2 regions of the Pseudomonas sp. o96-267 genome follow, and region 1 is predicted to be linked to the other one. Evidence: riboswitches for the same ligand, from Rfam matches in the RefSeq annotation. Region 1 holds a riboswitch; the other holds the start of a gene.

Evidence for each region. A riboswitch is a leader RNA that binds a small molecule or an ion and turns the genes downstream of it on or off. The one in region 1 is predicted to bind manganese.
Region 2: linked by a shared signal. The riboswitch ahead of EGJ86_RS11290 (TMEM165/GDT1 family protein) and the one ahead of mntP (manganese efflux pump MntP) in region 1 are both predicted to bind manganese.

The regions. Positions count from the first base shown of each region.
Region 1 covers NZ_RHQP01000002.1:22,538-29,173, forward strand. Annotated here, with positions in the region: gene EGJ86_RS01545 (FAD-binding oxidoreductase) at 1-872, shown strand, start outside; gene EGJ86_RS01550 (hypothetical protein) at 888-1,793, opposite strand; gene mntP (manganese efflux pump MntP) at 1,797-2,366, opposite strand; yybP-ykoY riboswitch at 2,373-2,544, opposite strand; gene EGJ86_RS01560 (hypothetical protein) at 2,622-2,924, opposite strand; gene EGJ86_RS01565 (TerC family protein) at 2,988-3,974, opposite strand; gene EGJ86_RS01570 (DNA polymerase II) at 4,173-6,536, opposite strand.
Region 2 covers NZ_RHQP01000013.1:100,446-107,081, forward strand. Annotated here, with positions in the region: gene EGJ86_RS11265 (fatty acid--CoA ligase) at 1-967, opposite strand, end outside; gene EGJ86_RS11270 (acetyl-CoA C-acyltransferase) at 1,158-2,333, shown strand; gene EGJ86_RS11275 (LysE family translocator) at 2,379-3,008, opposite strand; gene EGJ86_RS11280 (2-hydroxyacid dehydrogenase) at 3,088-4,053, shown strand; gene EGJ86_RS11285 (class I SAM-dependent methyltransferase) at 4,228-5,223, shown strand; yybP-ykoY riboswitch at 5,260-5,392, shown strand; gene EGJ86_RS11290 (TMEM165/GDT1 family protein) at 5,474-6,055, shown strand; gene EGJ86_RS11295 (ketosteroid isomerase-related protein) at 6,166-6,609, shown strand.

The sequences.
Region 1 (6,636 bases):
GCGAGCTGGTGGTGGATTTCAGCGGTGACGCAGCCGAGCTGCAGCGCCAGTACGAGCAGGCCCGTGAGCATGTTGCAGAGGCTCGCCTGCTCAGCGCTGACGAGGCCTGCGCGCTGGTTCCGGTGTTGCGCCGTGAGCTGGTGCATGGCGCACTGCTCGACCCCAGCGCCGCCGATATCGACACCGCAGCGCTACACCAAGGATATCTGCGCGGCATCCGCCAACAGGGCGGGGAGATTCATTGCCAGCGCGAGGTCATCAGCATCAGCCGCCTCGCCGACGGCTGGCAGGTGGATTGCGCCGGGCAGAGCTATCGCGCGAGCGTATTGATCAATGCCGCCGGTGCCTGGTGCGATGAGATCGCGCGCCTGGCCGGCCTCCCCGGCATCGGGTTACAGCCCAAGCGGCGCGCTGCCTTCACCTTCAACGGCCCGGCAGGCATCGACTGCCAGCACTGGCCGGCACTGGTGAGCCTGGACGAATCGTTCTACTTCAAGCCCGATGCCGGTCTCTTACTCGGTTCGCCAGCCAATGCCGACCCGGTGGCGCCGCATGACGTGCAGCCTGAAGAGCTGGACATCGCCTTGGGCATCCATCAGATCGAAACCCACACCACGCTGCAGATTCGTCGTCCGGCGCATATCTGGGCCGGCCTGCGCAGCTTCGTCGTCGATGGCGATCTGGTCGGCGGTTTCGACACCCAGGCCGACGACTTCTTCTGGGTGGCAGCGCAAGGCGGCTATGGCATCCAGACCAGCGCCGCCATGGGCCAAGCCTGCGCTGCCTTGATTCGCCGGCAGCCGCTGCCGCCGCGCCTTGCAGAAGCAGGCCTGAATGCGGCTCTGCTCAGCCCTAGACGTCTGCTCGGTTAAGCCGTCAGCCGGGCCTCAACCGCCCTGCCGGTCGCTGGCAATCTCGGTTTCTTTGAGGCCGCCTGCCGATCTCACCACGCTCAATTCCAGCACTCGATCACGCCCACCTTCGGCGATCAGATAACGACCATCGTCCAAGGGCAGGATCGCTTGCGGCGCCTTGAGGAACGACAACACGGTGGTCTGTTCGCCTTGGGCATCGACCAGCAGCAGACGGGCGCGATGAGTCGAGTCTTCGCTGATCCACAGGCCCTGCTCGTCGCAGAGCATGAACGTCGGATTACGCAGCCCGTCGATCACTACCGGGTCGCGGCCGTCCTCGCGCAGCTCGCGAATCACACCGCTTTCCTTTTCGCTGTAGAGCATGCGGCCGTCGGTGCAGCGGGTGATCGACTCGGTCTCCGAGAGGTTGTCACGCACCACGCTGAGCTGCTGGTCGTCCCAGCGATAGCGCCATAGCCGACCGTTGCCCTTGCGATCCTCGATGGCATACAGGTAGTGACCGTCATCCCACAGCCCCTGCACCTGATCGCCCGCGAACAGCTCGGAAACACGCTTGCCCTGCAGGAAGCTGACCGGCTTGTCGCCCGACTCCTGACTGAACACCAGACCACCACGGGCGCTGAGCAGGCCATCGGGTTTGGACAGGCCTTCGACCACCACTTCGCGGTCACCGTCGGGCTGCATCAACAGGATGCTGCCGCGGCCATCCTGCAGTTCCTGGCTGACCAGAATCCCGCCATCCGCTGCTCGCGCCAGCCCGGCCGCCTTCTGCACGTCGTCGTAGGCAACGCGGTACGACCAGCCGCTGGCGGCCTGCACCGGAAAGAAGTACTGCCAGGCGAAAAACATCAGGGCGGCGGCGACCAGCGCGGCAGCCGCCAGAAGTGCGCTTTTCAGCAAACGCAGGGACATGTTCATGTTTCACAGACTCGCAAAGTGTTCGTAGAGAATCGTCGCGCCAACCAGCATCAGCACCACGCCGCCGACGATCTCGGCACGCTTGCCGACCAGTTGGCCCAGCATACGACCGAGCAACATGCCCAATGTCACCATCAGGGTGGTGGCCAGACCGATACAAAGTGCTGCGACCAGAATGTTCACCTCGACGAAGGCCAGGCTCACGCCAACGGCCAGGGCGTCGATGCTGGTGGCCACGGCAGTGACGGCCAGCACCCAGAAGGAATGGCGCGAGGGCTTGTCTTCAGGCGCGTCGTCATCGGCACTGAGGCCCGCATGAATCATGTGCACGCCGAGCCCGACCAGCAGCACGAAGGCGATCCAGTGATCCCATTCGAGGACGAAACGGCTGGCCGCCTGGCCGATCAGCCAGCCGATGATCGGCGTGATGGCTTCGATGGTGCCGAAGATCAAGCCGGCACGCAGGGCTTCGGCAAAGCGTGGCTTGTGCAGGCCCGAGCCCTTGCCGATGGCAGCCGCGAAGGCATCCGTCGACATGGCGAAAGACAGAAGAAGCAGCGAGAGAGGATTCAAGGGAAACTCCAGCCGGGCCTGAGTCAACGACAAGCCACTGCGCGCCCGACCTGGCACAGGACTGTCGTTGGTCTCACCAATCCCAGCGGATGCGTTGGCCACGGCAGGTTGCCGAGAATGTTGACCAACGCGCCGACGCTAGCGCGACGGCAGGCTACTCCCCAAAGAGGCGCGCAGGATAAACCCAAGCACGCCGGGGCGGAAGTGGCGGCGCCCAGCAACTGCTCAGCGGTAGCCTGCGCCACCGACCAGGCATCAGGTTTCGACGCCCTGCTCGAGCGGTTTCTCGGGCTCCACCTGCGGCGTCTCGGCGCCCTGCTCTTTCTCCTTGTCGTCCTTGCCAAGTGCTCGGTTGGTGGACTCCTGCAGGGAGTCCACCTGGCGGTTGACCTCATCCACCACCTCGCCAACAGAGTCACTGATCAGCGCCTGCGCTTCCTTCTTCGCCTCTTCGGCAAGCTTCTGCGCGGACTGCTCGGCGGCGTCGCAGCCCGCGAGGGCGATCAGTGCCAGACCAAGTGCGGCAGGCGCCAAGCGGTGTTTCCAAGGGTTTTGCATCAGGTTTCTCCAGTGTCGAACGCCCGGCCACACACGGGGCGTAGCCAGGCAAAAGCTTATCCGTCAGATCTTGGCGGGCGGCTGGCCGCGGGTCTTGTACAGCGACAGCAGCACTCCGCCGATCAGCAGGCCCAGGGTCACGCTCAGCGACACCACGGCCGGAATCTTGCCGATGATGCCGACCAAGAAGATCTTCGCGCCGATGAACACCAGCACCAGAGCCAATGCGTACTTCAGGTAGGCGAAGCGGTGGATCAGCGCCGCCAGGGCGAAGTACAGGGCGCGCAGGCCGAGGATGGCGAAGATGTTCGAGGTGTAGACGATGAACGGATCCTGAGTGATGGCGAAGATCGCCGGCACACTATCAATGGCGAACACCAGGTCGGCACACTCGATCATGATCAGCGCCAGGAACAGCGGCGTCACCCACAGCACGCTACGTCCCTTGCCATCGTCCTGGCGCACGAAGAAGCGTTGGCCATGCAGCTCATCGGTGACGCGCAGATGCTTGCGCAGGAACTTGACCAGCACGTTGTTCTGCAAGTCCGGCGCATCGTCGAGCTTGGAAAACAGCATCTTGATACCGGTGAAGAACAGGAAGGCGCCAAACACGTAGAGGATCCAGGCGAACTCGTGGATCAGTGCGGCGCCGAGGCCGATCATGATCGCCCGCAGCACCAGCACGCCCATGATTCCCCAGAACAGCACCTTGTGTTGGTACAGCCGCGGAATGGCGAGGAAGCTGAAGATCATGGCCATGAGAAACACGTTGTCCATCGACAGCGATTTCTCGATCAGAAAGCCGGTGAGGTAATCCATGCTGGCGTCGCCGCCCTTCTGGAAGAACACCCAGACACCGAACAGCAGACCCGCAGTGATGTAGCCAGCCGACAGCAACAGACTCTCGCGCACGCCGATCTCGCGGTTATCGCGATGCAGCACGCCAAGGTCGAAGGCCAGCAGGGAGATGACGACAGCGATGAAGACCAGCCACAACCAAGTGGCCGTGCCGAGGAAGTCGGCGAAGAGGAACGGTTCTAGGGCAGTCATGAGCCCCTCCTACAGTCAGATTGAACAGACTGTGATTCCGACATCGCGGTGTTAACCGCCAGAGGGGCCCGGCATCACGGGCGCAAATATATTCAGGCCGCGAGCGCCGCTCAACGGGGCGAATTTTACAAGGTATTTCAAGGCAGTTAGCCCGTCTCTCGGCACGGATGGCCTGACCAGAGCGGCCGCCAGCGAATTTCAGAACAGCCCGAGCTGCCCGTCCACCAGGCGTTCGAACTCGCCGCCGACGAACGGCAGGATGGCATCGGCCACCGGCTTCAGCTGGCGGCTGATGTAGTGCTCGTAGTCCACCGGCGACAGCAGGCGCTCCAGCGGTTGCGGCCCGCCAGTGGTGATCAGGTAGCTGATCCAGCCGCCGCGCTGATACTGCAGGGGTCGGCCCAGGCGCTGGTTGTGCTCGTCGGCCAGGCGCGCGGCGCGCACATGGGGCGGCACGTTGCGCTGGTAGTCATCGAGGCGTCGGCGCAGGCGCTTGCGATACACCAGCAGCTCGTCCAGTTCACCGGCCAGGGTGCGTTTGACGTAATCGCGCACGTAGTCCTCATAAGGCTGGCCGGCGAACACCAGGCGGTACAGCTCCTGCTGAAAGCGCTGGGCCAGCGGCGACCAGTCGGTACGCACCGTTTCCAGCCCCTTGAATACCATGCGCTCGCTGCCATCGGCGGCACATACCAGGCCGGCGTAGCGCTTCTTGCTGCCCTCTTCAGTACCACGGATAGTGGGCATGAGAAAGCGTCGATAGTGGGTTTCGTACTGCAACTCCAGCGCGCTGGTCAGGCCGTATTCGTGTTGCAGATGCTCACGCCACCAGGCGTTCACGCGGGCTACCAGTGCTCGGCCGATGCGTGTCGCCTCTTCCTCGTCGTGCGCGCTACCGAGCCAGACGAAAGTGGAGTCGGTGTCGCCGTAGATCACCGCATGCCCCTCGGCTTCGATCAGCTCACGGGTGCGCTTCATGATCTGGTGCCCGCGCAGGGTGATCGACGAAGCCAGGCGCGGGTCGAAGAAGCGGCAGCCACTGGAGCCAAGCACGCCGTAGAAGGCGTTCATGATGATCTTCAACGCCTGCGACAAGGCCGCATTGCCCTCGCGTTTGGCCGCCTCACGGCCCTGCCAGACGCGCTCGACGATGGCCGGCAGGCAATGCTGGGTACGCGAGAAGCGCGCGCCGCGAAAGCCTTCCACTGAGTGTTCGTCATCCGGCTGATGCAGGCCTTCGACCAGCCCCAGCGGGTCGATCAAAAAGCTGCGGATGATCGACGGATACAGGCTCTTGTAGTCCAGCACCAGCACCGAATCGTAGAGACCGGGGCGCGAATCCATGACGAAGCCGCCGGGGCTGTTCTCGCCACGAATGTCGCCAAGATTAGGCGCGACAAAGCCCAGGCGGTGCATGGGCGGCAGGTAGAGGTGGGTGAAGGCCGCCACCGAGCCGCCGCTGCGGTCGGCCGCCAGGCCGGTGACACTGGAGCGCTCCAGCAGGAAGGCGAGCAGATCGGTGTGGGCGAAGATGCGCGTGACCAGCTCGCAGTCCTTGAGGTTGTAGAGCGCCAGCGCCGGCTTGTCCTCGTCGTACATGCGCTGGATCTCATCCATCCGCGCATAGGGCGTGTCGATGGCCTTGCCCTCGCCGAGCAGGGTCTGCGCCACCGATTCCAGGCTGAACGAGGAAAAACTCCAGGTCGCCGAACGCAGCGCCTCGATGCCGTCGATGATCAGCCGCCCGGCCGCCTCGGCGAAGTAGTGCTGGCTGCTGTTGTGCTGGCGCCAGCCCATCACGTCGCCGCCACGCCCCAGCAGCAGAGGCACCTTGAGTTGCTCGGCGTGATCGCGCAGCACGCGCAGGTCGAACTGCACCAGGTTCCAGCCGATGATGGCGTCCGGATCGTGCCGCTGCAGCCATTCATTCAGGCGTTCGAGCAGCACCTTGCGGCTGTCGCAGTACTCCAGGTCGAAGTCGACGATGCTGGCGTCGCCATTGGCCGGACCGAGCATATACACCTGGCGCTGACCGCAGCCTTCCAGGGCAATGGAATACAGCTCGCCACGGGCACTGGTCTCGATATCCAGCGATACCAGGCGCAGCGTCGGGCGGTAATCGACGGCGGGTTTGAGCGACTTGCACAACAGGCTGCCGTCCGGCTGCTCGATGCCATCGAACAGCACGCTGGCGGTGATGAAGCGCTCCATCAGGTAACGATCCGGCGGGCGAATATCGGCCTCGTACACATCCACGCCGACCTGACGCAGCTTCTTCTCCAACTGCAGCAACTGGCGGTACTGGCGGCAATACAGGCCCAGCACCGGGCGGCGCTTGAAGTCGCACAAGGCCAACTCGCGCAGCTCGACGCCCTTCTCATTACGCAGCAACGGCTCGGCCCAGGCACGCTGCTCGGCCGGGATGAACGCCACCACGTCCTGGCACGGCAGGCGCACCTGGCGCGGGCCGGCATCGGTCGCCAGCCAGAAGGCCACCTCGGTGCCCTCCGGCGTGTCGCGCCAATGGCGGCTGAGCACGAAGCCTTGCTGGGGTTGCGTCATCATCTTTTCAGGCAAGCACGATCTGCCCCCTCTCCCATGAATGGGAGAGGGGAGAAAACAGCCTCTGCAGTTGCCCATTACCTCGAACCAAACTGGCCGA
Region 2 (6,636 bases), on a different contig from region 1:
CCTTAGCTGCTTCGTACAGAGAACGGTTCAGCGCACTACCGCCGATGATCATCTTCATGCCGCCGAAATCATGGCCCTGCGCACCCGGCGCGCTCAGCACCATCTGCAGGATGGTCGGGACGCAGTGGGAGAAGTTGACCTTCTCCTCCTTGATCAGGCGGCAAAGCATGTCCGGCTCGTAGCGACCGGGGTACACCTGTTTGACCCCGAGCATGGTGGCCACGTACGGCACACCCCAGGCATGCACGTGGAACATCGGCGTGATCGGCATGTAGACATCGTCGTTGCCCAGCAGGCGGATGCTGTCGAGTCCACCCATGGTGGTCGCCATGGACATGGTGTGCAGCACCAGCTGCCGATGAGTGAAGTACACGCCCTTGGGGTTGCCGGTGGTGCCGGTGGTATAGAAGGTGGTGGCCACCGAGTTCTCGTCGAAATCGGCGAAGTCGTAGTGCGGGCTGGCGCCTGCCAGCAGGCTCTCGTACTCGCCGACGAGGTTCGGCAGCTCGGCGTTCTTGTCCTCGCCATCGGTAAGCAGCAGGGTCTTGTCGACGGGGGTGAGTTGCCCGGCAATGCCGTTGTACAGCGGCACGAACTCGCTGTTGACCAGCACGAAACGATCTTCTGCATGGTTCATGGTGTAGAGGATTTGATCCGGCGACAGGCGGATGTTGATGGTGTGCAGCACCGCGCCGAGCATCGGGATGGCGAACATGCATTCGAGGTAGCGGTGACTGTCCCAATCCATCACCGCCACGGTATCGCCGGCCTTGACCCCTGCCTCGCTGAGTACGTTGGCCAACCGTGCGACACGCTCGTTGAAGGTGGCGTAGCTGTAGCGCAGCTTGTCGCGATAGACGATTTCGCGGGTCTTCTCGTAACGACTACCGGACAGCAGCAGGCGCTTGATCAGCAGCGGATAGGCATGAGCGTTTTCAGCGGGGGGGATCAGTCGGGTCTGCAGCATGAAATCACCTTGAGGCACGCTAGGATTAGGTATGCAGCGACTCTAGAGCGGCTCGCGCAGCGCTCAATCAGCCCAAAGAATGATTTGCCACGTGACTCTATGGCCACTTTTGGTCACAGGTTAGAATCGAGCTCACCAGCCAGTCCTTAAAAAGGCGGCACAGAGCCACTCTTTCGTTCGAGGTAACAGCATGTCCGATATCGTCATCGTCAGCGGCGCACGTACCCCCATGGGCGGTTTTCAAGGCAGCTTGGCCAGCGTGCCAGCCGTAGAGCTGGGCGCGGCCGCCATTCGTGAAGCGGTCAAGCGCGCCGGTATCGAGCCAGCCGACGTACAGGAAGTGATCATGGGCTGCGTACTGCCGGCGGGTCTCAAGCAAGGTCCGGCCCGCCAGGCCTCGCTTAATGCAGGCCTGCCTGCAGCCACCGGCTGCACCACCATCAACAAGCTGTGCGGCTCAGGCATGAAGGCCGTGATGATGGCCTTCGATTCGCTGAAAGCCGGCAGCAACCAGGTAATGGTCGCCGGCGGCATGGAAAGCATGTCCAACGCGCCCTATGTACTGGAGAAAGCACGCACGGGCCTGCGCATGGGGCATGGCGAGATCAAGGATCATATGTTCCTAGACGGCCTGGAGGACGCGCGCACTGGCCGCCTGATGGGCTCTTTCGCTCAGGAAACCGCCGATAAGTACGGCATTACTCGTGAAGAAATGGATGCCTACGCCATCGAGTCCCTGCGCCGAGCTCAGGCAGCCATTCACGACGGCTCACTGGCTGCCGAGATCGTTCCGATTACCGTCACCTCGCGCAAGGGCGAGGTGGTGGTCAAGGATGATGAACAGCCGCTGACGGCCAACCTGGACAAGATCCCCACACTCAAACCCGCCTTCAAGAAAGACGGCACCATCACCGCGGCCAACGCCAGTTCTATTTCCGACGGCGCCAGCGCACTGCTGCTGATGACAGCCGATGAAGCGGCCAAGCGCGGTCTCAAACCGGTCGCCAAGGTGGTTGCCCACGCGACCCAAAGCCAGGATCCGAGCGAGTTCACCCTGGCGCCCATCGGCGCGATGAGCAACCTGCTGAAGAAGACCGGCTGGAGCAAGGATGAGATCGACCTGTTCGAGATCAATGAAGCGTTCGCCATGGTGACCATGCTGGCCATGCGCGAGCACGGCCTGGACCATGCCAAGGTCAACGTGTTCGGCGGCGCCTGTGCCCAGGGCCACCCGGTGGGTTCCACCGGCTCGCGGATCATCCTCACCCTGATCAACGCCCTGCAGAAGAAAGGTGGCAAGCGCGGCGTCGCCTCGCTATGCATCGGCGGCGGCGAAGCGACAGCAGTGGCCATCGAACTGCTGTAACCCAGCCCATCAGCAAAGAGCCCCGCAACTGCGGGGCTCTTTCGTTTAACGCATCTCGGTCAGCGCCAGCTTCACGCCAATCCCCCCCAGCACCGCGCCCATCAGTCGGTCGAACCAGTGCCCCATGCGGGCGAAGCCGGCGCGCACGCGTTGCTGGCTGAACAGCCAGGCCACCAGGCAGAACCAAAATGCGGTTGCCAGGGCCAGATAAAGGCCGTAACCCGCCTGCACCGCCACCGGCGTATGCGGATTGATCACCACGGTGAACAGGGAAAGGAAGAACAGCGTCGCCTTGGGGTTGAGCCCATTGGTAATGAACCCGGTGACGAACGCGCCACGGCCGCTGCGCTCGCCGGCGACCAGGCTCAGCTCGGCACTGGCCGGATCGGCCGGGCGCGCGCGCAGCGCCTTGATGCCGATGTACAGCAGGTAAGCCGCCGCCAGCCATTTCAGTGCGTTGAACAGAACGATGGACTGCGACACGATCAGGCCGATACCCAGCAACGAATAGGTAACGTGCACCAGAATGCCGGTGCCTACGCCAAAGGCGGTGAACAGCCCGGCGCGGCGGCCGTAGCCGACGCTCTCCCGCACGACGATGGCGAAATCCGGCCCTGGGCTGGCCACCGCCAGCAGATGAATCAGGGCAACGGTGAGAAATTCACTCCAGTACATGGCGGCTCCGCATCGACAGTGAAGGTCTGGTAGGCTCGCCAATCTACTCCTGCGACCCTCCTGCGAAAAGGTACAGCTGATGAGCAAAAGTCCCCGCGCCGTCTTCCTCGATCACGCCTCTCTCGACCTTGGCGACCTCGACATGCAACCGCTGCATCAGGCCTTCGCCGAGCTGACCCTGCACGCGCATACGCGTCCGGATCAGGTCGCCGAACGCCTGCAAGACGCCCAGGTCGCCATCAGCAATAAGGTGCCGCTGGACGCAGCCACCTTCGCCGCCTGCCCCGAGCTGAAGCTGGTGCTGGTGGCTGCCACCGGCACCAATAACGTCGACCTCAAAGCCGCCAGCGCCCACGGCGTGACCGTCTGCAATTGCCAGGGCTACGGCACGCCATCCGTGGCGCAGCACACTCTGATGCTGTTGCTGGCCCTGGCCACGCGACTGCCCGACTACCAGCGCGATATCGCCGCAGGCCGCTGGCAACAAGCCAGCCAGTTCTGCCTGCTCGACCACCCCATCGTCGAGCTCGAAGGCAAGACTCTGGGCATGCTCGGCCATGGCGAACTGGGCGGCGCCGTTGCCCGTCTGGCTGAAGCCTTCGGCATGCGCGTGCTACTCGGTCAACTGCCGGGCCGGCCCGCGCGCGCTGATCGCCTGCCTCTGAATGAACTGCTGCCGCAGGTCGATGCCCTGACCCTGCACTGCCCACTCAACGAGCAGACGCGCAACATGATCGGCGCCGAAGAGCTGGCACTGATGAAGCCGCGCGCATTTCTGATCAACACCGCACGCGGCGGCCTGGTCGACGAACAGGCGCTGGCCGATGCTCTGCGTAGCGGCCATCTCGGCGGCGCGGCAACCGACGTACTGCTGCAGGAGCCGCCCAAGGACGGCAATCCGCTGCTGGCCGCAGACATTCCGCGTCTGATCATCACCCCACACAGCGCCTGGGGTAGTCAGGAAGCACGCCAGCGCATCGTCGGCCAGATGATCGACAACGCGGCTGGTTTCTTCGCCGGTGCACCGTTGCGAGTCGTCGGGTAACAGGCCATTGAAAAACGTAGGCGAGGCAGGCAAGACAAGACAAAAGCGGCCGAAAAAGCGCAGTTTAGTTTTCTAAATGAGCATTTTGAGGCCGCTTTTAACGAAGTATTGTCAACGTAGGTAGTTTTTCAACGGCCTGTTAAGCTGCGCAGCTTTTTTAGGCAGGACCCCACCATGGATGCACGAAGCGAAGTTCTCTTGCGCCAGGCCGAGCTATTCGGTGGCGAGCTGTTGCTGGCCGGCCTGCCGGCTGACGACCTGCTTGGTGCCCTGCCTCAGGCACGTGGCTGGAACTGGCATGCCGGCGATCAGGCACTGCTCACCGCGCGCTTTGCCGGCCGCAGCCACTTCGACACACGTATGCCGGAAGGCGACTACCGTGCTGCCGTGCTGTTCCTGCCCAAGTCACGCGAGCTGAGCGACTACCTGCTGCAAGTGCTTGCATCGCGCCTGGCCGGCAAGCCGCTGTACCTGGTCGGCGAAAAACGTGGCGGTATCGAACGCGCATCAAAGCAGTTGGCAGCCTATGGCAAGCCACGCAAGCTCGACAGCGCACGGCATTGCCAACTCTGGTGCGTCGAGGTAGAGCAGGCGCCGCCCGTCCCCGACCTACATGCCCTGGCACAGAGCTATCCACTGCAGTTGGTCGACGGCGCACTGGAGATCGTTACTCTGCCCGGCGTTTTCGCCCATGGCAGGCTTGATCGGGGTAGCGCGCTGCTGCTCGAGCATCTGGATGAACTGCCTAACGGCCACATGCTGGACTTCGGCTGCGGTGCTGGCGTGCTCGGCGCCGCACTCAAACGGCGTTATCCAGACAGCGAGCTGAGCCTGCTGGATGTCGACGCCTTCGCTCTGGAGAGCAGCCGCCTGACCCTGGCTCGCAATGGCCTGACGGCCAACCTGATCGCCGGCACCGGAATCGAGTCGGCGCCAGAAGGATTGAGCGCCATCGTCAGCAACCCGCCGTTCCATCAAGGCGTACATACCGACTACCAAGCCAGTGAGAACCTGCTGAGCCAGGCAGCCCGCCACTTGATAAAAGGTGGCGAACTGCGCCTGGTGGCCAACAGCTTCCTCAAATACCCGCCACTGATCGAACGTCATCTGGGCCCTTGCCGCACCCTGGCAGATGCCGATGGCTTTCGCATCTACAGCGCCCGGCGCTGATTGGGGTTGCTCCCAACGCAGCGCTTGGGCACAATTGCGCCCGTCCTAGGGGAGTAGTCTCCCGCGAGCGCCCTGCTCGCCCGGTATACGTCAACACACTTGCTCCGCAGAGCATGGCGTATACGACCCAAGGCCTACATAGAGAGGCCTGCGGTTTGACAAGACCTATGACACGCACAACCTATACCCGGGGCGGGAAGGTCGTTCGTGTCATAAGCCGTGTCGACCCGCCCCTTTAGGAAACCTGATGCTGGAATCGCTGTTCGTCCCCACCCTGATCGTTGCCCTCGCCGAAATCGGCGACAAGACCCAGTTGCTCGCACTGCTGCTGGCCGCCCGTTTTCGCAAGCCGTGGCCGATCATCTGGGGCATCGTCGTCGCCACCCTGGCCAACCATTTCGCGGCTGGCGCCGTGGGTAACTGGGTAGCCGGTTTCTTCTCTCCTGCCACCCTCAGCTGGATTCTCGCAGCCAGTTTCGTCGCCGTAGCGGCCTGGACCCTGGTGCCGGACAAACTGGACGACGACGAGGAATCCGGCCTGAAGAAATACGGTCCCTTCCTCACCACCCTGATCGCCTTCTTCCTCGCCGAGATGGGCGACAAGACTCAGGTCGCGACCGTGATGCTGGCGGCGCAGTATCCGCACTTCATCCTGGTGGTGATCGGCACCACGCTGGGCATGCTGCTGGCCAACGTACCGGTGGTACTGGCGGGCAACTTCGCAGCCGAGCGCCTGCCATTGACGCTGATTCGCCGCCTCGCGGCCTGTGCCTTCGCCGCCCTGGCAATCTATGCCGGCTATCAGGCAATGAAACTCAGCGGCCTGATATGACGAATCACTGACGTCAACGGACTGGCATTTCGGCCAATCCCAGCCCCCTACCGCCTGCTGCTAAAGTGCGTGCCACGTCACGTCATACGGTATGCAGTCGGGAGGGCGGCATGTCATTGGATGATCGCAAGAAGGTGGTGTGCAAGCACATCGACCTGACCTGGAACAAGGGGCGCCTGGCCCTGGCCGAACAGCTGCACAGCCGCGACTTTCTCTACAAGAGCTCGTTCATGGGCCGCCCACTCGACAGTGCCGGCTTCGCCCGAATGGTGCAGGATATCCGCTACGCCATGCCGGACCTGCAGATCGTGATCGAGGAGTGCGTCGCCGAAGGCTACAAGGTGGTGACCTGGAGCACGCTGATCGGCACCATTCAGAAACCCGCGCTGGGCTATCCGCCCAGTGACAAGGTGCTGAGCATCTCGGCCATGGCCTTCTGGACACTGACGCCCAGCAATGAGATTCAGGAGATCTGCACCATGTTCGACATGGAAAGCTTCCGCGCCCAGCTGGGCCTGCAACCTCGCCCCTTCGCCGAAACGGCACTACCCTGAACGCAAACGGCGCGCCGTGAACCATCA